3 regions of the Neobacillus sp. PS2-9 genome follow, and region 2 is predicted to be linked to each of the others. Evidence: predicted binding sites of a transcription regulator. Region 2 holds the regulator's gene; each other region holds the start of a gene.
What was found. Region 2 encodes LexA, which represses DNA repair genes until DNA is damaged. Its sites were predicted from a motif close to CGAACATATGTTCG; they were not measured.
Positions count from the first base shown of each region.

Region 1: a site for LexA is predicted at 1,422-1,435, ahead of uvrB (excinuclease ABC subunit UvrB). Genes of this name have one in related genera too.
Region 3: a site for LexA is predicted at 2,314-2,327, ahead of RCG25_RS08745 (Y-family DNA polymerase). Genes of this name have one in related genera too.

Region 1 is NZ_CP133269.1:968,695-976,219, forward strand. Features, by position in the region: gene panF (sodium/pantothenate symporter) at 1-825, shown strand, start outside; gene RCG25_RS04655 (DUF2198 family protein) at 914-1,153, shown strand; gene uvrB (excinuclease ABC subunit UvrB) at 1,573-3,552, shown strand; gene uvrA (excinuclease ABC subunit UvrA) at 3,560-6,433, shown strand; gene RCG25_RS04670 (ABC transporter permease subunit) at 6,752-7,525, shown strand, end outside.
Region 2 is NZ_CP133269.1:3,452,993-3,460,517, reverse strand. Features, by position in the region: gene RCG25_RS17430 (trimeric intracellular cation channel family protein) at 1-392, opposite strand, end outside; gene hflX (GTPase HflX) at 602-1,861, shown strand; gene RCG25_RS17420 (methionine gamma-lyase family protein) at 1,876-3,147, shown strand; gene RCG25_RS17415 (MerR family transcriptional regulator) at 3,283-3,684, shown strand; gene glnA (type I glutamate--ammonia ligase) at 3,725-5,059, shown strand; gene RCG25_RS17405 (DUF4257 domain-containing protein) at 5,109-5,393, opposite strand; gene lexA (transcriptional repressor LexA) at 5,786-6,409, opposite strand; gene RCG25_RS17395 (cell division suppressor protein YneA) at 6,567-6,893, shown strand; gene RCG25_RS17390 (YneB family resolvase-like protein) at 6,914-7,525, shown strand, end outside.
Region 3 is NZ_CP133269.1:1,761,196-1,768,720, reverse strand. Features, by position in the region: gene RCG25_RS08755 (CDGSH iron-sulfur domain-containing protein) at 73-279, shown strand; gene RCG25_RS08750 (YolD-like family protein) at 636-971, opposite strand; gene RCG25_RS08745 (Y-family DNA polymerase) at 989-2,248, opposite strand; gene RCG25_RS08740 (YqzH family protein) at 2,408-2,599, shown strand; gene RCG25_RS08735 (SDR family NAD(P)-dependent oxidoreductase) at 2,648-3,445, opposite strand; gene RCG25_RS08730 (MBL fold metallo-hydrolase) at 3,484-4,443, opposite strand; gene proC (pyrroline-5-carboxylate reductase) at 4,743-5,588, shown strand; gene RCG25_RS08720 (glycosyltransferase family 2 protein) at 5,648-6,787, shown strand; gene namA (NADPH dehydrogenase NamA) at 6,864-7,525, shown strand, end outside.

The sequences.
Region 1 (7,525 bases), 2.5 Mb from region 2:
GGAATCCCTAAAATTATTTCTGATTTAGCAGTAGAGAACCCAAACCTGATCAGCCCATTTGGTGCGCAGCATAATCTGACTCCGGCGTATGTTTCATCTTTTTGGATTTTAGTAGGGGTCGGTGTAGTTGGATTACCACAAATTACGGTGCGTGCGATGTCTTATAAAAATTCTAAGGCCATGCACAGTGCAATTATAATTGGTACTATTGTAGTCGGCTTTATCATGCTTGGCATGCACCTGATTGGGGTGTTTGCCCGTCCTGTTCTACCAAATGTAAAAATTGGTGATACCGTCATGCCGTTGTTGTCGATGAAGGTCTTGCCACCGTATGTTGCCGGAATTGTCCTTGCAGCTCCTATGGCAGCGATTATGTCCACGGTAGATGCCTTATTAATTCTTGTAAGCTCTGCATTAGTAAAGGATGTTTATTTAAATTATATCAAGCCACACGCAGGAGACGACCATGTAAAAAAGGTCAGCTTCAGTGTCACGGCGGTGATTGGGATTCTTGTTATCCTGCTTGCTTTAAGTCCACCTGATTTAATTGTCTGGCTGAATTTATTCTCGTTTGGCGGTCTTGAATCTGTCTTTATTTGGCCTGTAGTTTTAGGGTTGTATTGGAGTAAGGGGAATAAGTATGGAGCGATAACATCTATGATTGTGGGAATGGGGTCTTATATATTATTAGACCGTTTTCATCCAAATGCATTTGGCCTTCATACAGTGGTTATGCCGATTTTACTTTCATTTCTTTGTTTTGTACTAGTAAGCTTGATGACAAGTCAAAAAGAAGCAGTTCTTCAAATGAAGCATGAATCATAAGGTCCGCTGAATTTAATATTTTTGTTGCAATTTTGTTAATAAATTTCTAGAATTAATTAACAGAAATTTATTGAATGAGGTGTACCCATTGGTAAATGTTATTGAATACTTGTCGGCACTTATTTTGCCAGGGTTACTAGTCCTGCTTTTTACACGGGTTACTTACAATCGACTGATCGGCCTTGTATTAACGGTTGCACTGATTGCAGCCTCTGTATATAAAGGGTATACGAATACCTTCGTGTTAATTGTCATTGATGCTTTCTCATTAACCGCTGGTTTCTGGCTGGCGGCTAAAATGAAGCCAAGAGCAGTGAAGAAGACCTAGTAATCTGAATTAATCTCCGAAAGTCTGTCAGGAAAACTGGCAGGCTTTTTATTATATTGGCTCTGTTAAACTTGCCTGTTGATTTCCGCTCCAGGCACTTCGCTTTCCGTGGGTGTTTCGGCGGGCCTCCTCGGCGCTAGCGCCTGCGTGGTCTCCCCTGAACCATACTCCCACAGGAGTCTTCGTGCCTTCCGCTCCAATCAACAGGGTGTAAAAATCAGCACTGTTCTTTAACTCAGCCATTATATTAAATGAAAAAATAAAAAAACGAATACTAGTTCGCATATTGTTGGTTTGTTTTTGGGGTATTGTGGTAGAATGTTAATATGAAATTTTAGAGGATACACTTTCCAGCACCATCCCGATCAATAACTAGATTTTTAGCTGAAAAGTGATTTATTTGTACGGGAGGAAATCGTGTGAAAGACCAATTTGAATTAGTCTCAGCGTACTCTCCACAGGGGGATCAGCCGGAAGCGATTCGCCAGTTAGTCGAGGGCATTCGAAATAATAAGCGTCATCAAACACTCCTTGGGGCAACAGGAACAGGAAAGACGTTCACCGTTTCAAATGTGATTAAAGAGGTTAATAAACCAACCCTTGTCATTGCCCACAACAAAACATTGGCAGGACAGCTGTACAGCGAGTTTAAGGAATTTTTCCCGAACAACGCGGTAGAGTATTTTGTCAGCTACTATGATTACTATCAACCGGAAGCGTATGTGCCGCAAACCGATACCTTCATTGAAAAAGATGCTAGCATCAACGATGAAATTGATAAATTGCGCCACTCGGCCACTTCTTCTCTTTTTGAACGGAAAGATGTCATCATCATCGCCAGTGTCTCTTGTATCTATGGTCTCGGTTCTCCGGAAGAATACCGTGAGATGGTCCTATCGCTTAGAAGTGGTATGGAAATCGAGCGCAATCACCTGCTCCATCGCTTAGTCGATATCCAATATGAACGAAATGATATTGATTTTAAACGCGGTACCTTTCGGGTTCGTGGAGACGTGGTCGAAATTTTCCCCGTTTCACGTGATGAGCATTGTGTGCGCGTAGAATTTTTCGGTGATGAAATCGACCGGATTCGTGAAGTGGATGCGCTCACAGGTGAAATTATTGGTGAACGCGAGCATATCGCCATTTTTCCAGCCTCCCACTTCGTTACACGAGAAGAGAAAATGCGCGTTGCCATTCAGAATATCGAAAAAGAACTGGAGGAACGCCTTGAGGAGCTGCGAGCGGACAATAAGTTACTTGAAGCCCAGCGAATTGAACAGCGGACCCGCTATGATTTAGAAATGATGCGAGAAATGGGTTTTTGTTCAGGCATTGAAAATTATTCACGCCACCTTACCTTAAGGCCGGCAGGATCGACGCCGTATACACTGCTGGATTATTTTCCAGAAGACTTTCTCATGATTATCGATGAATCCCATGTTACCCTGCCACAAATCAGGGGTATGTTTAATGGTGACAAAGCAAGGAAACAAGTCCTCGTGGACCATGGTTTCCGTCTACCATCGGCTCTTGATAACCGGCCGTTAACCTTTGATGAATTTGAAAAGCATGTTCACAACGCCATCTTTGTTTCGGCGACTCCTGGACCATATGAATTGGAGCATACGCCGGACATGGTTCAGCAAATCATCCGCCCGACGGGACTCTTAGATCCAACGATTGAGATCCGACCGATTGAGGGACAAATTGATGATTTAATCGGTGAAATTCACGAACGTGTGAAGAAAAATGAACGTGTCCTTGTCACTACTTTGACGAAGAAAATGTCAGAGGATTTAACCGATTATCTAAAAGAAATCGGGATTAAAGTTCAATATTTACATTCAGAAGTGAAAACGCTAGAACGAATTGAAATCATCCGTGAACTGCGAATGGGGAAATATGACGTTCTTATTGGAATCAACCTGCTCCGTGAAGGTTTAGATATTCCTGAGGTGTCACTCATAACCATTCTTGATGCAGACAAAGAAGGCTTCCTCCGCTCCGAGCGCTCACTCATTCAGACGATTGGCCGGGCAGCACGGAATGCCAATGGACATGTCATTATGTACGCTGATCGCATGACGAATTCGATGGAGCTGGCGATTAGCGAAACAAGGCGGCGCCGTGCCACCCAAGAAGAATATAACGAAAAGCACGGAATAACGCCAAAGACTATTCAAAAAGCAATCCGTGATGTCATACGTGCGACACATGCGGCCGAGGAGCAAGAAGAGTACGCACCAGCCGCATCCTTCAGCAAGATGAACAAGAAGGAAAGAGAAAAGCTGATTGCTACGATGGAAAAAGAGATGAAGGCAGAAGCAAAGGCATTAAACTTCGAACGTGCTGCCGAGCTTCGTGACCTATTATTGGAACTTAAAGCGGAAGGATGACGTATACATGGCGATGGAGAAACTGGTTGTTAAAGGCGCCAGAGCCCACAATTTAAAAAATATTGATGTCACCATTCCGAGAGATAAGCTTGTAGTGTTGACGGGGCTTTCCGGTTCAGGGAAGTCCTCGCTCGCATTTGATACGATTTATGCAGAAGGGCAGCGCCGGTATGTAGAATCCCTGTCTGCTTATGCCCGTCAATTTTTAGGTCAGATGGATAAGCCAGATGTCGATGCGATTGAAGGTTTATCCCCTGCCATTTCTATCGATCAAAAGACAACAAGCCGGAACCCGCGCTCAACAGTCGGGACCGTGACAGAGATTTATGATTATTTACGATTATTGTTTGCAAGGGTGGGACACCCAACCTGTCCGATTCATCATATAGAGATTTCGTCTCAAACAATTGAACAGATGGTCGATCGGATCCTCGAGTATCCGGAACGGACAAAGATGCAAATCCTTGCACCGGTTGTTTCTGGGAGAAAAGGAACGCATGTAAAGGTCCTAGAGGATATTAAAAAGCAAGGCTTTGTTCGGGTCCGTGTGGACGGTGAAATGCTCGATCTCGGAGATGAGATTGAATTAGAAAAAAACAAAAAGCACTCGATTGAAGTGGTGGTCGATCGAATCGTGATCAAGGAGGGCATTTCTGCTCGAATTGCCGATTCACTTGAAACAGCGTTAAAGCTCGGTGAAGGAAAAGTTATTGTCGATGTGATTGGTGAGGAAGAACTGTTATTTAGTGAAAATCATGCCTGTCCGCTTTGTGGTTTTTCCATAGGTGAACTGGAGCCAAGGATGTTTTCCTTTAACAGCCCATTTGGTGCTTGCCCAGAATGTGATGGACTTGGTTCCAAACTCGAAGTAGATGTGGACTTAGTCATTCCTAACAAGGATCTGACGTTAAAGCAGCATGCAATTGCCCCATGGGAGCCGACAAGCTCGCAGTATTACCCACAGCTGCTTGAGGCAGTCTGTGATCACTTCGGGGTGGATATGAACACCCCCGTGAAGGATATTCCAGAGCATTTATTAGAAAAAGTATTATATGGATCCGGCCGTGATAAAATCTATTTCCGCTATGAAAATGATTTTGGCCAAATCCGTGAAGGAAATATCGAATTTGAAGGGGTCATCCGGAACGTTGAGCGTCGTTTCAAGGAGACAAGCTCTGATTATATCCGTGAACAAATGGAAAAATATATGGCTCAGCAGCCATGTCCAACCTGTAAAGGCTACCGCTTGAAAAAGGAAACTCTTGCTGTCCTAATTAATGGTCATCATATTGCCCAAGTAACCGACCTTTCGATTGAAGAAGCGCATCAATTTTTTTCTGAATTGAAACTGACGGAGAAAGAGATGCAAATAGCGAAACTCATTTTTCGCGAAATCAGTGAGCGCCTCGGCTTCTTAATCAACGTCGGTCTCGATTATTTAACGCTCAGCCGAACGGCTGGTACGCTTTCCGGTGGTGAGGCGCAGCGAATTCGCTTAGCGACGCAAATCGGTTCACGTTTAACGGGCGTATTATATATTCTAGATGAACCGTCGATTGGACTTCATCAGCGTGATAATGACCGTTTAATCGGAACGCTGCAGCAGATGCGGGACATTGGCAATACCCTCATTGTTGTTGAGCATGATGAGGATACAATGATAGCTGCCGATTATTTAATTGATATCGGCCCAGGTGCTGGCGTGCATGGCGGGCAGGTAGTTGCGGCCGGTACACCGGAAGAAGTCATGGCGGACCCGAATTCGTTAACAGGTCAGTATTTATCGGGTAAGAAATTTATTCCTTTGCCATTAGAACGCCGTAAGCCAGATGGGCGTTACATCGAAATAAAAGGCGCATCTGAAAATAACTTGAAAAATGTCAATGTAAAAATTCCACTTGGTATGTTTATCGCTATTACTGGTGTATCAGGTTCCGGAAAAAGTACGCTAATTAATGAAATTCTTCATAAGTCACTGGCACAAAAGCTTCATCGTGCAAAAACGAAGCCAGGCGAGCATAAGAGCATCAAAGGAATTGATTATTTAGAAAAAGTAATTGATATTGACCAGTCGCCAATTGGCAGAACACCGCGCTCCAACCCGGCAACCTACACAGGTGTCTTCGATGACGTGCGTGATGTATTTGCCGCTACGAACGAAGCAAAGGTCCGTGGATATAAAAAAGGCCGCTTCAGCTTTAACGTGAAGGGCGGTCGCTGTGAGGCCTGCCGTGGGGATGGAATCATTAAAATTGAAATGCACTTCTTACCTGATGTGTATGTTCCTTGCGAAGTGTGCCACGGCAAGCGTTATAACCGTGAGACGCTGGAAGTGAAGTATAAAGGGAAAAATATTTCCGATATTCTTGATATGACGGTTGAAGCAGCAGTTGAATTTTTCGAAAACATTCCAAAAATCAGCCGCAAGCTGCAGACGATATTGGATGTTGGACTTGGATATATTACGCTTGGCCAGCCAGCAACCACACTCTCCGGTGGTGAAGCCCAGCGGGTGAAACTTGCTTCAGAGCTACACCGCCGCTCGACCGGTAAGTCGTTTTACATCCTAGATGAGCCGACAACGGGACTTCATGTGGATGACATTTCACGTTTACTCGTTGTACTTCAGCGATTGGTGGAAAATGGGGATACAGTCCTTGTGATTGAACACAATCTCGATGTCATTAAGGCTGCCGATTTTCTAATTGATTTAGGACCTGAAGGCGGTGACAAGGGTGGAACTATTATTGCGTCAGGTACACCGGAAAAGGTAGCAGAAGTGCCTGAATCGTATACGGGCAAATATCTAAAGCCTATCCTCGAGCGTGATCGTTTAAGAATGAAAAAACAAATTGAAGATAAAAGTGCAGTAGAAGCTTGAAATGAGTAAAACAGCTGAAACCAGTTACAGGTTTCGGCTTTTTTTTTATGGGCTAAAATTGTGTTTGGCGGAATAACTTGGAAAATTGGCGGAATTCTGGCAAGAGTTGGCGGAAATAACTCCAAAAGTTGGCGGAATCTCAGATCAAACCGGCGGAATAACTCCAGAAACCGGCGGAATTCCCCCACATCACCTAATAAAAGTTCTGAAAACTAGTCACCTTTTCTCTTTTCTTACGTCTACTTATAGGTAGATTAGTTAGAATATTGAAACACTTTTGTGACATTGGTAATATATGGGAATAAAGGAGTTGAAATAATGATTATTCGTTCCATTGTCTATCAGGCGATATTGTGGTTAATTACAATATTTCTATTTTTAAGTCTCTTATTCTTACCGCGTACCACCTCCTATCAAACCGGAGCAGGGGGCATGTATACAGGCGCTGAATATAATTATTCCTTTGAGCAACATATGGTTCAATTCGAGGAATTTTTTCAATACATAAAAGATAACAAAGGACTTGGCACAGTGTATAACGGCTACTCCCTAACTACGAATATTTGGCGCACCTTCCAAAAAAGCATGCTCATCGTCATACCGGCACTACTCCTTGGTTTTTTCCTCGGAGTCGCAAAAGGAATTTTCGATTTCCGAATACGCAGCAAACGAGGGAAACTGTTTGGAGTAAGCACGACAAGATTCTTCCTCTCAGTTCCGGATCTATTTTTAATCATTGCCCTACAGCTTCTCATCATGGAAGGCTATGAAGCAGGAATCTTGCCACACATCGTAGTATACGGGAGTGACCAGATTAGCGTCGTTTTATTAGATATTCTTTTTCTAGCCATTTACCCGCTGTTTTACATAGCGAATATCACTTATTTCAGTATCCGTGACGAGCAGGGAATGGATTACATACGGACAGCATTTTCCAAAGGGACCTCTTCCTTTAAAGTATTATATCGCCATGTCCTAAAAAATTGCTTTGTGAAAATATTAAGCCATACCAATACGATTACGCTTTATACTCTATCAAACTTGTTTATAGTTGAGTTTCTAACAAACTATCGGGGAGCTGCTATCTTTTTC
Region 2 (7,525 bases):
CCGCCACCAATACCGGTTAATACAGCAGCGACAATTACGGCGCTAAGCGGATGATTCATTTTTGCAGCATAGATGGCCCCTTGAATAGCAAAGGCGGATAGACCGATGGCATCGAAAAAGTTTCCCCATTTTTGCCAATGCCTAAGTAAATTGCTTGGAAATAAGAAGACAGCGGTAATGGATAGCAACGCAATTTGAAAAAATAATCCTTGTTCCCATAAAGCGGATACGGGAACGCCAATTAACAGATTTCGAATTGCCCCTCCTCCGAAAGCGGTAACAATTCCTAAAATATAAACGCCTAAAATGTCGTATTCCTCTTCCATGGCCACAATGGCGCCACTAATAGCGAAGGCAATTGTGCCAATCATACTCAAAACTTCCCATGTCATTGTGCTTCGATTTCTCCTCGATGTCTATTTTTAAGAAAATCATCATGATAATAGTAAAATAAAGTGAAAAGCAAACATTAAAATTTTATCATGATAATAGAAAATTACAACAAGTATTTTAATATCGTAAACAAAAGGGAAAATTAGAGTATGCAAGCGTTTTTTGTTATGATGAATGGTAGAGCCTTTTAAGGAAGGAAGGATGCCTTGTGGAACAAAAGGAAACAAAGGAAAAAGTAATTCTCGTTGGCTGTCAAACAAATAAAGACGAGGATTCACGATTTCAATATTCTATGGAAGAACTAGCGGCATTAACGGAAACTGCTCAAGGTGAAGTGCTCGTCTCAGTTGTTCAAAAACGGGACCGCGTTCATTCGGCTACATATATTGGCAAAGGAAAAGTAGAAGAACTAAATGCATTAGTTGAGGAACTTGAAGCAGATGTAGTGATCTTTAATGATGAACTATCACCGAGTCAAAAAAGAAACCTCGGTGCAGAAATAGAAGCGCGGATTATTGATCGAACACAGCTCATTTTAGATATCTTTGCACAACGGGCTCGTTCCAAAGAAGGGAAATTACAAGTAGAACTTGCCCAGCTGCAGTACCTTCTTCCGCGTCTAGCAGGTCAAGGGACCGCATTATCACGGTTGGGTGCAGGGATTGGAACAAGAGGACCCGGTGAAACAAAACTAGAATCAGACCGCCGTCATATTCGCAGAAGAATTGACGATATCAAAGGTCAGCTTTCAGTCATCGTTCAGCACCGCGATCGGTACCGAGAAAGAAGAAAGAAGAATAAAACCTTTCAGGTAGCGATTGTTGGCTATACCAATGCAGGAAAATCAACATTGTTTAATCGCTTATCCGAGGCGGAGTCGTACGAGGAGAATCAATTATTCGCTACGCTTGATCCGATGACCAGAAAATTAATTTTACCAAGTGGATTCTTAGCATTAATTACGGATACGGTTGGATTTATTCAAGACTTACCAACCACCCTTATCGCGGCATTCCGTTCCACTCTAGAAGAAGTAAAAGAAGCAGACTTGCTGCTCCATGTGGTTGATATGTCCAATCCGGATTATTTTCAACATGAAAAAACAGTAAAAAAACTGCTGGATGATTTAGATATTAAAGATATCCCGCAACTGACCGTTTATAATAAAAAGGATATTCAACATCCTGACTTCGTTCCAACAGCCAATACACCGACAGCTTTTATAAGTGCTTTTAATCAAGAAGATCGTCAGCACTTAAAAGAGAGAATTGAGAAGATGGTGGTGGAACGAATGGAACCGTACGAGGTGGAGGTGCCTTCAACAGAAGGAAAGTTGCTTTCTCAATTGAAAAATGAGACGATTTTAAGAGAGCTATCCTTTAATGAAGAAAACCAATTGTACCGCTGCAAAGGGTATTCACTTCAGGACCATCAAATCACCGGACAATTGCAGAAATTTCAACAATAGATAGGAGTAACAACATGTTTCAACAGTTAAAAAGTGGGGAAAAGCTTCAGCCGATTGTTAAAAGAGTGGAACAACAAATTGCTGAGGTACATAAACAAATTGATGAACGAATTGAAACGAATCAATTTGCTGTATTAAGAAGCTTCCAAAAACATCGGGTCGGCGATTCGCATTTTATCCCATCGACGGGTTATGGATATGATGATATTGGCAGAGATACCCTTGAATTAGTGTATGCAGATGTATTTGGCGGTGAAGCCGGGCTTGTTCGCCCACAAATTATTTCAGGCACACATGCGATTTCGATTGCTTTATTTGGTGTTCTCCGTCCAGGCGATGAACTCCTTTATATAACCGGCAAACCATATGATACGTTAGAAGAAATAGTCGGGCTTCGTGGAAATGGAGTAGGGTCATTAAAAGAATTTGGAATTTCCTATGATAGCGTGGCACTTACTGATGAGGGTGGAATGGATTGGACGGCTATTGCCGATAAAATCAAACCGAATACTAAAATGATCGGCATTCAGCGCTCAAAAGGGTATGCAACAAGACCGTCATTTACGGTTGCGGAAATCGGGGAAATGATACGTTTTGTAAAAGAAATCAAACCAGATGTCGTTGTATTTGTTGATAACTGTTATGGGGAGTTCGTGGAGGAAATGGAACCTTGCCACGTGGGAGCGGACCTGATGGCGGGTTCTCTCATTAAGAATCCTGGCGGCGGGATTGTGAAGACGGGTGGCTATATTGTTGGAAAAAAACAATGGGTGGAGGCATGTTCTTATCGGATGACCTCACCTGGAATTGGTGCTGAGGCCGGTGCTTCTCTTTATAGCCTTCAAGAAATGTACCAAGGGTTCTTCCTTGCACCGCATGTAGTGGGGCAAGCGTTGAAAGGCGCGGTTTTTACTGCTGCAATGTTAGAGGAGTTAGGTATGAATTCTTCACCGAAGTGGAATGCGAACAGGACAGACTTAATCCAATCTGTTCAGTTTGATGATCGTGATAAAATGGTTGCTTTCTGCCAGGCGATTCAATTTGCTTCGCCGATAAATTCTTATGTTACACCGTACGCAAGTTATATGCCAGGATATGAGGATGATGTCATTATGGCAGCGGGTACGTTTATCCAAGGCGCCAGTATTGAATTAACAGCAGATGGTCCAATCCGACCACCGTATGTGGCATATGTTCAAGGGGGATTAACGTATGCCCACGTGAAGATGGCCGTGTGTCTTGCTGTTGACCATTTAATTGAAAAAGGATTAATTGAATTGAGTTAGGGGAAAATAGGACAACGGTTAGTTGTCCTATTTCATTTTGAAAAAACCATGTAAGAAAACCTTACATATGATTGACAATAAATCTAACACGAAATATAATAGCAATATGATTTAACAAAAGGGAGGAGAAATTTGGTGAGTGGAAAGGAAATTCGCCGTTCCATGCCACTGTTTCCCATCGGAACTGTCATGCAACTAACGGAGCTTACAGCTAGGCAAATCCGCTATTATGAAGAGCACCAATTGATTTCTCCAGCAAGAACCGAGGGAAACAGGCGTCTGTTTAGCCTTAACGATATTGATAGGCTTCTAGAAATCAAGGATCTAATTGATCAGGGAGTCAACATGGCGGGAATTAAACAACTCTTTGCGGTTAAACAGCAGCAAGCAGAAACACTAGAAAAGCAAACTGAGAAAGTCAAACGAGAACTTACAGATGACCAACTCAGAAAGCTACTTCGCAACGAAATGATTCATTCAGGAAGAAACAATCGATCCACATTGCGTCATGGCGATATGTCTCGGTTCTTCCATTAAAATCTACTAATTTCTTTTTAAAAAAATTGGGGGTATTAAAATGGCAAAGTATTCAAGAGAAGATATTCAACGACTGGCAAAAGAAGAAAACGTGAAATTTATCCGTCTTCAATTTACGGATATTCTTGGAACCATTAAAAACGTGGAGATTCCAATTAGCCAATTAGAAAAAGCACTTGATAACAAAATGATGTTTGATGGTTCATCTATCGAAGGTTTTGTACGTATTGAAGAATCTGATATGCTATTATATCCAGATTTAAGCACTTGGGTTGTTTTCCCTTGGACAGCTGAAAAAGGAAAAGTAGCTCGTTTAATCTGTGATATCTATACTCCAGAAGGAAAACCATTCGAAGGTGACCCACGAAATAACTTAAGAAGAGTATTAAAAGAAATGGAAGAGTTAGGATTCACTAACTTCAACCTAGGACCTGAACCTGAATTCTTCTTATTTAAATTAGACCAAAATGGTGAACCAACATTAGAATTAAACGACCAAGGTGGCTATTTTGACTTAGCTCCAACAGATTTAGGTGAAAACTGCCGTCGTGATATCGTTCTTGAGCTAGAAGAAATGGGCTTTGAAATCGAAGCATCACACCATGAAGTAGCTCCAGGACAGCACGAAATCGACTTTAAATATGCTGATGCATTAACAGCATGCGACCAAATCCAAACATTCAAGCTTGTAGTTAAAACAATTGCACGTAAGCATGGTTTACACGCGACTTTCATGCCTAAGCCATTATTCGGTGTAAATGGATCAGGAATGCACATGAACCTATCATTATTTACAAATGGTCAAAATGCATTCTACGAGCCAACTGGTGATCTAGAAATGAGCGATACAGCTCGTCAATTTATTGCGGGTATTCTGAAGCACGCACCAAGCTTTACAGCTGTAACTAATCCAACTGTAAACTCTTATAAGCGTCTTGTTCCTGGTTACGAAGCACCTTGTTATGTAGCGTGGTCTGCAAGAAACCGTTCACCATTAATTCGTATTCCAGCATCACGTGGATTAAGTACTCGCGTAGAAGTACGTAGCGTTGACCCAGCAGCAAACCCATACCTGGCGATGGCTGTGCTTCTAAAAGCTGGTCTTGACGGAATTAAAAATAAATTGACTCCTCCAGCTCCAGTAGACCGTAACATCTATGTTATGAGCAAGGAAGAAAGAATTGAAGAAGGTATCATTGATCTTCCAGCAACACTAGCTCAAGCACTAGACCAACTAAAGTCTAACGAAGTAATTGTATCTGGTCTTGGAGAGCACATCTTCGAACACTTTGTAGAAGCAAAAGAAATTGAATGGGATATGTTCCGTACAGTCGTTCACCAATGGGAACGCGATCAGTACATGAGCATGTACTAAAAATAAAAAACCTTAGCGCTTTATTGGCTGCTAAGGTTTTTTATTATCCTTATTTCTCACCTTCCTGGTTTAACATTTTAAATCTATTAAGGACTGTATCACCGCCGATGCCAGCAATGATTGAAAAAACAATGATTTCTACCAATGAATTAGGTTCTGTGTATAGAACGAGGAGAAGAGAGGCGACCGCGCCTAGAAGCAATTCTTCTAGGAAACCCAGATAAATGAATTTTTTTGTTTTCCTAGGCATAATGATTTTACCGTGTTTCCGAACATGTCCAACAACCCCAACCAATCCACCAATTGCTACAGAGAAAATAATGTCCCATAACACTGTTTCTCACACTCCTTAAGCCGTTTATTTTTTGGACCTAAGGTAAATCTTGGTGTATTACTATTATATTAAAGTGCTGTACTAATATCATGAGTAAATATACTGAATTTTCAATATATTGAACATAATAATGTATTTAATTGAAATTTTTCCCAATATATTGAACGTAATGACCTGTTACTATTATCTGTTGATTTCCGCTCCAGACACTTCGCTTTCCGCGGGCGTTCCGGGAGCCTCCTCGTCGCTCACTCCTGCGGGGTCTCCCGTGACCGCTACTCCCGCAGGAGTCTTCGCGCCTTCCGCTCCAATCAACAGGCATGTCAAATATCATATGCTTTAACATAGACAAACAAAAAGAGCTGCACCAAGTTGGTGACAGCTCCTATTTTTCAGTGGATATGTCGGTAAACACCTATTACTTTTCCTAAAATGGAGACATTCCGTAGAATAATAGGTTCCATTGTAGAATTTTCTGGTTGCAAACGGATGTAATCCTTTTCTTTAAAAAATCTTTTACAAGTTGCTTCGTCTTCCTCTGTCATGGCTACAACAATATCACCATTATTAGCTGTTGGCTGTTGTTTTACAATGACATAATCTCCGTCAAGAATTCCTGCTTCTATCATACTTTCACCCATAATTTCTAGCATAAATACATGTTCATCAGCTGGTGCCATGCTTTCTGGAAGCGGGAAGTACTCCTCGACATTTTCGATCGCTGTAATTGGTAAGCCTGCAGTAACTTTCCCAACTACAGGTACGTTGACAACTTTATTCCTCGGAATATGTGCAGCTTCGTCCGCTTCTAATATCTCAATGGCTCTTGGCTTTGTCGGATCCCGTCTAATGAGACCTTTGCTTTCTAGTCTTGCTAAGTGACCGTGAACAGTAGAGCTGGATGCAAGTCCAACAGCTTCGCCGATTTCTCTAACAGAAGGAGGATAACCTTTACTCTTGACCTCTTCTTTAATGAAATCCAAGATATCCTGCTGCCGCTTTGATATTTTTACCATAAAATGCACCTCGCCTGGTTAATGTTGTCTTTATTATAGCATGTTCGCCTTTTTTATACAAACATAAGTTCGAAAATGAAGTTGACAACAAACAAACGTTCGTACTATAATAAAAATAACAAAAGGGAACATATATTCTTATTAGAGGTGTAATTATATGAAAAATTTATGGAACCAATACTCCTATGCCATTACTCTTATTCTGTTAAGCTGTTCAATTGCTATCATTCTATCCTTCCAGTATCATTCAAATGAAGAGGATCAGTTTATAAAGGTAACAATCTCTGAAGGGGATTCCTTATGGAAAATCTCTGACCAATATTCTACACAGCATTCATTATCGAATAAAGAATTTGTAGGATGGGTTAAAAAACATAACAAAATCGTAAATGATCAAATCTTTCCTGGTGAAGAAATCATCATCCCTGTCAGTAGAGAAGACTCTTCCTCCACAACGGAACTAGCAAGTGCTCCGGGAAATTAGTTAGGTTAGGTAATATATATATGAAAGCAATTATTTATTGTCGTGTTAGCACAAATAAAGAAACCCAGGAAACCTCATTGGAACGTCAGGAAGAAGAATTAATTCAATTGGCAAAACAACATCAATTCGAAATTGATACGATTATTAAAGAACAAGCGAGTGGCTATGATTTTGATCGTGAGGGCATACTACAGGTATTAGATCGAATAAAAGATAACCATGTCAAGGCTTTGTTAATTCAGGATGAAACACGTCTTGGGCGAGGCAATGCAAAGATTGCTCTCCTACATTGCATCCTAAAGGAAAATATAAAGCTCTATTGCATAACCCATAATGGCGAATTACAATTATCTGAATCTGACTCAATGGTTCTACAGATTGTCAGTATGGTGGAGGAATATCAACGAAAGCTTCATAACGTTAAAATTAAGCGTGGAATGAAACGAGCGGTTGAACGAGGATATCAACCTCAACATAACTTAAGAAATCTCGGAGAATCTTCAGGCAGGGATAAAATTGATGTTCCTATTGAAGAAATTGTTAGGATGAGAAATAATAACATGACTTTTTCAGAAATTGCCGCAACGCTTAGAGGCTTAGGTTATCTTATTTCTAAAGCTACGATACATAGG
Region 3 (7,525 bases), 1.7 Mb from region 2:
TCTTTTATTGCATTTTCCTTATATTCCAGTTATTCTCAAAGTTAATATGAAATTCCAAAAGGGGTGTTTGCTTTGTCAAAAGTACAAATCAAGGTAAATGATAACGGTTCATTACGAATTACAGGTGATGTGGAACTGCTTGATGGCGAAGGTAATGTCTATCCATCAAAACCAGCCTTTTCCCTTTGCCGCTGCGGTTTATCGAACAATAAGCCATACTGTGATGGCTCACATAAAGGGAAATTTGATTCTCAAGTTCGTGTTCTTAAAGAGGAATAGGATAAAATGGGCGGCCTTTCTTTGGGCCGCTCTTTTTCTTAGTTCTTGAGTCCACTTGGGTAACGTAGACCGCTCCTACGCGACCGTTCTCCCTTTCCTGAGCACACTTGGGTAACGTAGACCGCTCCTACGTGACCGTTCTCCCTTTCCTGAGTCCACTTGGGTAACGTAGACCGTTTCTACGTGACCGTTCTCTCTTTCCTGAGCAACCTTGGGAACGTAGACCGCTTCTACGTGACCGTTCTCCCTTTCCTGAGTCTACTTGGGTAACGTAGACTGGATTACTTTTTCTATAATTTCCTTCTCCAGATTTTTCTACATATCAATATAGATATTTAATTAACAAAGCCTGTTTTTCACAAATCCGTCAGTCTGATATCGGCAATATTCATTATGGGAATGCGATGTATCTCTTCAAAGCGGTCAACGATATGAAGTCTTTGCAGCAGTTCATCCCAGTAATGGATTTTTCCAATGACAATTTCATAGTTTCGATTCCGATAGTGAGTAACGGTAACGAACTGATCAAACTCGATTGCTTCCGAAAGGGTCTCATTCATGAGCTCAAGCTGCTGTTCATCCATTTCCCTTTTTTGTTCAAATCCATCTTCCTTCACCCAATCCCTAAGCAATTTCACATGCTCAGGAAGCATCATCGACGTCCACTTGATCCTCCCACGGTCGCGAATCATACGCTCTCCTTCTTTCGTTACATTTTATGTCCCCCAACCAATGTGGCACGATGCTTGGCGGTTCCTGCAGCTGTATAAGAAACTGCGCGCAACAGAGAGCCTGCACCGAAGCGTCTCCGGACAGCATCAACCACATAGCCAAGCTCTCGTCTCTTATAGGCACCCATGTCAAAAAGATCAAGCTGCAGCTCACGGTCATCAACAATGTTGCTGATAGCAATAGAAATTTGCCGTACTGTCTTTCCTGAATAATGCTCGTGAAATAATTCCAGACAGATACGGTAAAGCTCCATCGTTACATTTGTGGGATGATGAATGGTTCTTGAACGATGAAAACCGCCGCCAAATTCATCTTGACTGTATCCTACTCCAAGGCTAATCGTTCTCCCTGCCTTTCGATGTGTTCTTGCTCTTCGTGCCACCTCTTCACATATTTCTAACATGACAGCCTTAATCTCCTCTTCCTCTTTATAATCTCTTAAGAGAATTTGGCTTTTTCCGAAGCTAATTTGCCCTTGGATAATGGGTGCTCCCAAATCAGAGAGGTCGACTCCCCAGGCATGATAATATAACTGATTTCCCATAATTCCGAATTTCTTTTCCAGCTTTTCTAAATCATAGCGGGCCAGCTGACCGACAGTAAAAATCCCCATACTATTTAATGTTTTTTCCACACGTCTGCCAATACCCCACATTTCTCTAAGTGGTGATACCTTCCAAAGCTTTGTTTGGACGTCCTCATATGTCCACTCTGTCACGCCTTTTTTCTTTGCATCAAGATCAAGACAAAGCTTTGCCATTAACATATTGGGGCCAATCCCCACTGCACAGGGCAGCTGAAATTCCCGCTCAATATCATCTTTTATTTTTTGAGCAATGGTATGAGCATCTCCCCATAAATGATCAGCCCCATCGACTTTAATGAAACTTTCATCGACGCTATACGTATGGATGGCCTCTTTTGGTACATAGCGGTTAAACACGCGCGAAATTTCTGTAGAAATACGTAAATAGGTTGCCATCTTGGGCTCAACAATTTGGATTCTTGGATCATTTGGAATTTCAAACATTCGCGTTCCCGTTTTAATCCCAAATTCTTTTTTCAATCGCGGCGAAGCAGCAAGTACTATACTCCCTTGACGTTCCTTGTTACCACAAACAGCTAAATAGCAATCCAAAGGGTCGAGGCCAAGCATGACAGCTGAGCAGCTTGCATAAAAGCTTTTCATGTCCACACATAAAATTTTATTTTGCGGCAGCGTACTGTAATCGACCATGGAGTTTCCCTCACATCTTATTTTTTCGAACATCTGTTCTCAGTTATTATATTCCTAATCATAAGCGAATATGCGTTCGTATTCAATGGGGATTTTTTGACAATTTTTCTTATGGGGATTAACTAAAAAAGCGTTATAATAATGGATGAGGTGTTATTGGTGGAAAAAAAGCTGATAAAAAAAATGATCTTAAACTGTCTGAAACAGTATTATTCAACTGAATCCATGCCTATTGGCGAAAAAGATTTAGAGGATCTGATCAATAGGATTTTGCTTGTAAAAGAAGAAGAACCAAAAGCAGATTTACATGAAATCATAAATGACACAGTTTATGAGTTCTTAACTGGGTGAAATCTAGGCAAAATAAAAAGCCTCAAATCGAGGCTGGAAGAATTACAATTATTTTGAGTTAAATGCACGCTTGCCAAGACGCTCAAACAACCGTGGAAAAAGAACATAAACCACGCTTCCCATGTTCATCCACCGTGGCAAATTGATTTCTCTTGTTTTCGTTAGCATGCTGTCAACGACCTTACTTGCCACATATTCAGGCTGAAGCATGTAGCGCTGTACATTTTTTACATATGTGCCTTGTTCATCTGCAATGTCAAAAAAATTAGTAGCGATTGGCCCTGGATTAACGGCTGTTACGAGCACATTGTAATCCGCAAGTTCCATTCTTAGTGCATTCGTATAGCCGAGAACGGCATGCTTAGTAGCTGAATATACACTTGATTTTGGTGTAGCAATCTTCCCTGCCTGCGAGGCAATGTTGATAATATGACCGGAGCGCCTCTCCCGCATTTTCGGCAGTACCATGTTCGTGCACGCCATCAGCCCCAGTACATTCACATCAAACATACCCTTGATTTCAGCCATTGTTGCTTTATGCGCTTCACGAAAAATGCCGAAGCCTGCATTATTGACAAGGATATCTATCTGGCCAATTGTATCAAAGATCTGTTTAAAGACCTCCTCCACCTGCTTTGTGTCAGATACATCAAGTTGGAAAACATCCACACTAACATGGTATTTTTGCTGCAAATCCGATTGAAGTTGCTGGAGCTTATCTAAACTTCTTGCCAGTAATACAAGGTTGGCACCACGTGCCGCACAAAGCTTAGCGATTTCTGCACCGATTCCTCCCGATGCACCGGTAATCACAATATTTTTTTCTTTTAGTAGTTCTCTTCCCACATGCACACCTCTACTCGCTTACTCCCGTTACTCACTCTTCAGATCGCCTTGTAGAGAACGGGCTGTTTATTATTACTACTAATTTCGCCGATAGAGGATAAATAGTCAAGTTGAGCAACCGTTTCTGATATGGTTAGCATGAGTTCACGCTGATAGACAGTCGGAAAAAGGCGTTGACAAATTTCAAATACAGTGAGTTCCTCTTCTTTCAGCCAGTTTTTAACGGTCATCGCCCGCTCATGCTGCCGTGTGAGTCGTTTTTCAATAAGCGCTTCTAATTCATACACTTCTTCACCGTGCCCGGTGTACACACACTGAATAGGATACGCCAACAGCTTTTTCATCGAATCATTATGCTGAAGCTGTGGATTTGGTCTTTCTGTTTCACCAGGTGCAGGCGGCTCAAGCAATGGGTTTGGTGAAATATGCGCTAGAATTAAATCACCACCAATTAATACTCCATCCTTTTCTCGGAAAAGAGCAATTTGACTTTGAGCATGACCTGGCGTTTCAATTACCTCCCATTCACTAAGCCCTAATGGCCTCATTCCCTCAGAGAGATGTCCCGTTAGTGAACGATTACAAGAATACTTCAGCGTTTTTCTTAGCTTGGAAAGGAACGGAAAATACTCCTCAGGAAGCCCAAATTCTTTAAAATATAAGCGGTAGAAAGCCTCTTGTTCTTGAAAAAAGGCTTCAGTCGGGTTGATCCACCGTTCATTCAGCAGATGACCATGAACCTCCAAAGAAGCAGGGAAAAAGTCAAGCCCTCCTGCATGATCGGGGTGATGGTGGGTTAAGATTACTTGTTCAATATCATCCGGATGTAAATGTAATTCTGCCAATTGTTCTTTCAACGAATTCCAAGATTTCTCTGTTTTCACTCCCACGTCAACGAGTGTCAACCGCTCCCCTTTAATCAAAAAAACATTTACATCCCCAACTGGAAATGGTGTTGGTAAGGTAATTTTAGCAATTCCATTTTTCCATTCTGTCATAATGAAAACTCCTTAATATTATTGTTAAATAAAGAAATGAAAATAGAAAGATATGAACAGTATTGTCATTTAATATATAAAATAAAGTGTAGCGATTTATTCCCTAATTGTCATTATTTCTGCATAATTTTTTAGAAAAAATAAAAAATTCTTACAACATTTCACTTGACAGACAACCTATTTCTCTTGCATAATCACAATTAAAATTTGCTACGTTAAAGCGATGAATAAGGCCAGCCTTTCGTCCTTTATGGATGAAGGGTCTATTTTATTTTTACGGAGAAAAAGGAGGAAATAAAGTGAACAAAATAGCGATTGTCGGTGCGGGTTCAATGGCTGAAGCATTCATTTCAGGAATTCTTAAAAATGAATTAATTGATAGAAAAAATGTATGGGTAACAAACAATTCAAATAAGGAAAGGCTAAATAGTCTTAGAGAGCGCTATGGTGTTAGGAGCACGTATGATTTGAATGCTCTTTTCGATGGTGCAGATATTGTCATGTTAGCGATGAAGCCAAAAGATGCAGCGACAGCAATCCAAGCCATTCGCGAACAGTTAACTGAGCACATGCTAGTCGTTTCCGTCTTAGCAGGTGTATCCATGAGTATCATTGAAACCTTGGCAAGAAAACCCCTTGCGATTGTACGATCCATGCCAAACACCTCAGCCGCAGTTGGCAAATCCGCAACCGCGGTAGCTGTGAATCAACGGGTTACCAACGAGCAGGTAGAAACAACAAGAAACCTTTTTGGTACGGTTGGATTAACTTCTTTTGTGGAAGAAGAACAATTAGATGCTGTCACAGGACTATCTGGAAGCGGACCTGCTTATATCTATTATTTAATTGAAGCAATGGAAAAAAGTGCGGTTGAGGTTGGCCTTGAAAAAGAAATGGCAAGTCAACTCATTGTTCAAACACTGATTGGAGCAGCAGAGATGGTTAAGAATTCATCTAAATCCTCCACACAACTGCGCAAGGACGTCACTAGTCCTGGTGGAACAACGGAAGCCGGTATTAAAGTGCTCGAGGAAAATGAAGTGCAGCAAGCATTCATTTCATGCATTAAAGCTGCTACTGCCCAATCTAAGAAAATGGGAGCTGCCTTACGTTCTCAACTTGAGACAGCGGATCAACCTTCCTAGTTGGATGTTTGACTCATTTACTATAAACTAGGTGGAAAAAGGTCCAGGAAGTGTGGTTCATGCTAACAATATTATTTTCATTAGGAATTCTCGTTTGGATTATTTTTCTGATTGATGCACTGATTGGTTTCCGTCAAGTGGACTCGCTTGAAAAAGAGGAAGGTTTAGAAACAGGCCCCATGTTATCGGTGATCGTAGCAGCTAGAAACGAAGAAAAACAAATAAAGGCAAGTATCCTAAGCCAGCTACAGCAAACCTATAGAAATGTGGAATGGATTTTAGTAGATGACCGCTCCACGGATGAAACTGGAAAACTTCTTGATGAATTGATGAAGGAAGATCCTCGGGTCAAGGTTATTCATGTGAAGGAATTACCTGAAGGTTGGCTTGGAAAAAATCATGCATTATATAAGGGGTCGCTTCAGGCATCAGGAAAATGGCTATTATTCACCGATGCAGATGTGAAGTACGAAAAAGAAGCATTCGCAAAGGCACTTCATTATGCTGAACGACACCAACTCGATCATTTAACAGCAGCGCCCAACTTACATGCAAACCATTTTTGGCTAAAAACCTTTGTTGCTTTTTTTCTATTTGGATTTTCCTATTTTAAGCGGCCATGGATGGCAAATAATCCAAAATCAAAAATTGGAACAGGAATTGGGGCATTTAATCTTGTTTCTAAAGAGGCATATGAATCATTTGGCACACATGAAAGACTAAAAATGCGACCAGATGATGACTTGCAACTGGGGATGAAAATGAAAAAGGCTGGCTACCAGCAAAGAATAGTCACCGCACTAAGGCTAATTGAAGTCGAATGGTATGGGAGTTTAAAAGAGGCATTTATCGGTCTGGAGAAAAATACGTTTGCAGGCCTAAATTATCAAGTCAGGATGGTGTTTTTTTCGATTTTCGGAGTGTTTGTCACCAATGTGCTTCCGTTCCTGACAATTTTTTCTGCAAACAAAACCGTGGCCTTTCTAAGTTTAGGTAATATTATTACGAGTGGTATTCTTTATGTGTTGATTATAAAAAGAATGACGGTCTTTTCCCCTGTATTATTTCTCGTTTTTCCCATTACCGCTTTACTTTTTATTTATTCGATTATTCGGGCAAGCCTGCTGACCTTTAAACGCGGAGGGATCGTTTGGAGAGGAACTACTTACCGCTTGAGTGAGCTGAAAGATCACGACTGAAGCAGTATTGTACATTATATTTATGCCCTTTGCTATACTAAAGAAGGATTAGTATGAAACAGGAGGGATTTTTCAAATGACAACCAAATTATTTTCTCCCATTACCATAAAGGGAGTGACATTACAAAATAGAATTGTTATGGCTCCAATGTGTATGTACTCCAGCCATAATGAAGATGGGCATCTTCAAAACTGGCACCGCACTCACTATACTAGTAGAGCAGTCGGACAAGTTGGTCTAATCATCGTTGAAGCAACAGCAGTTACTCCACAAGGCCGAATTTCTCCACAGGATTTAGGTATTTGGAGTGATGAGCACACAGATGGTTTCAAAGAGTTAGTAAACCTAATGAAAGAACATGGAGCGAAAACAGGCATCCAGCTTGCCCATGCCGGCAGAAAAGCAGTATTAGAAGGTGAAATCATCGCACCTTCAGCGATTGCTTTTAATGAAAAATCGCAAACTCCAAAAGAAATGACAATAGCAGAAATTAAAGAGACAGTGGAAGCATTTAAAAAAGGGGCGGAGCGTGCTGCCAAAGCTGGTTTCGATGTGATTGAAATTCACGGCGCTCATGGCTATTTAATTAATGAGTTTCTGTCGCCACTTTCCAACAAAAGAACAGATGAATATGGTGGCACTGCTGAGAACCGTTACCGCTTGCTGCGTGAGGTCATTGAAGCTGTGAAAACCGTTTGGACAGGTCCATTGTTCGTAAGAGTTTCTGCTCATGATTA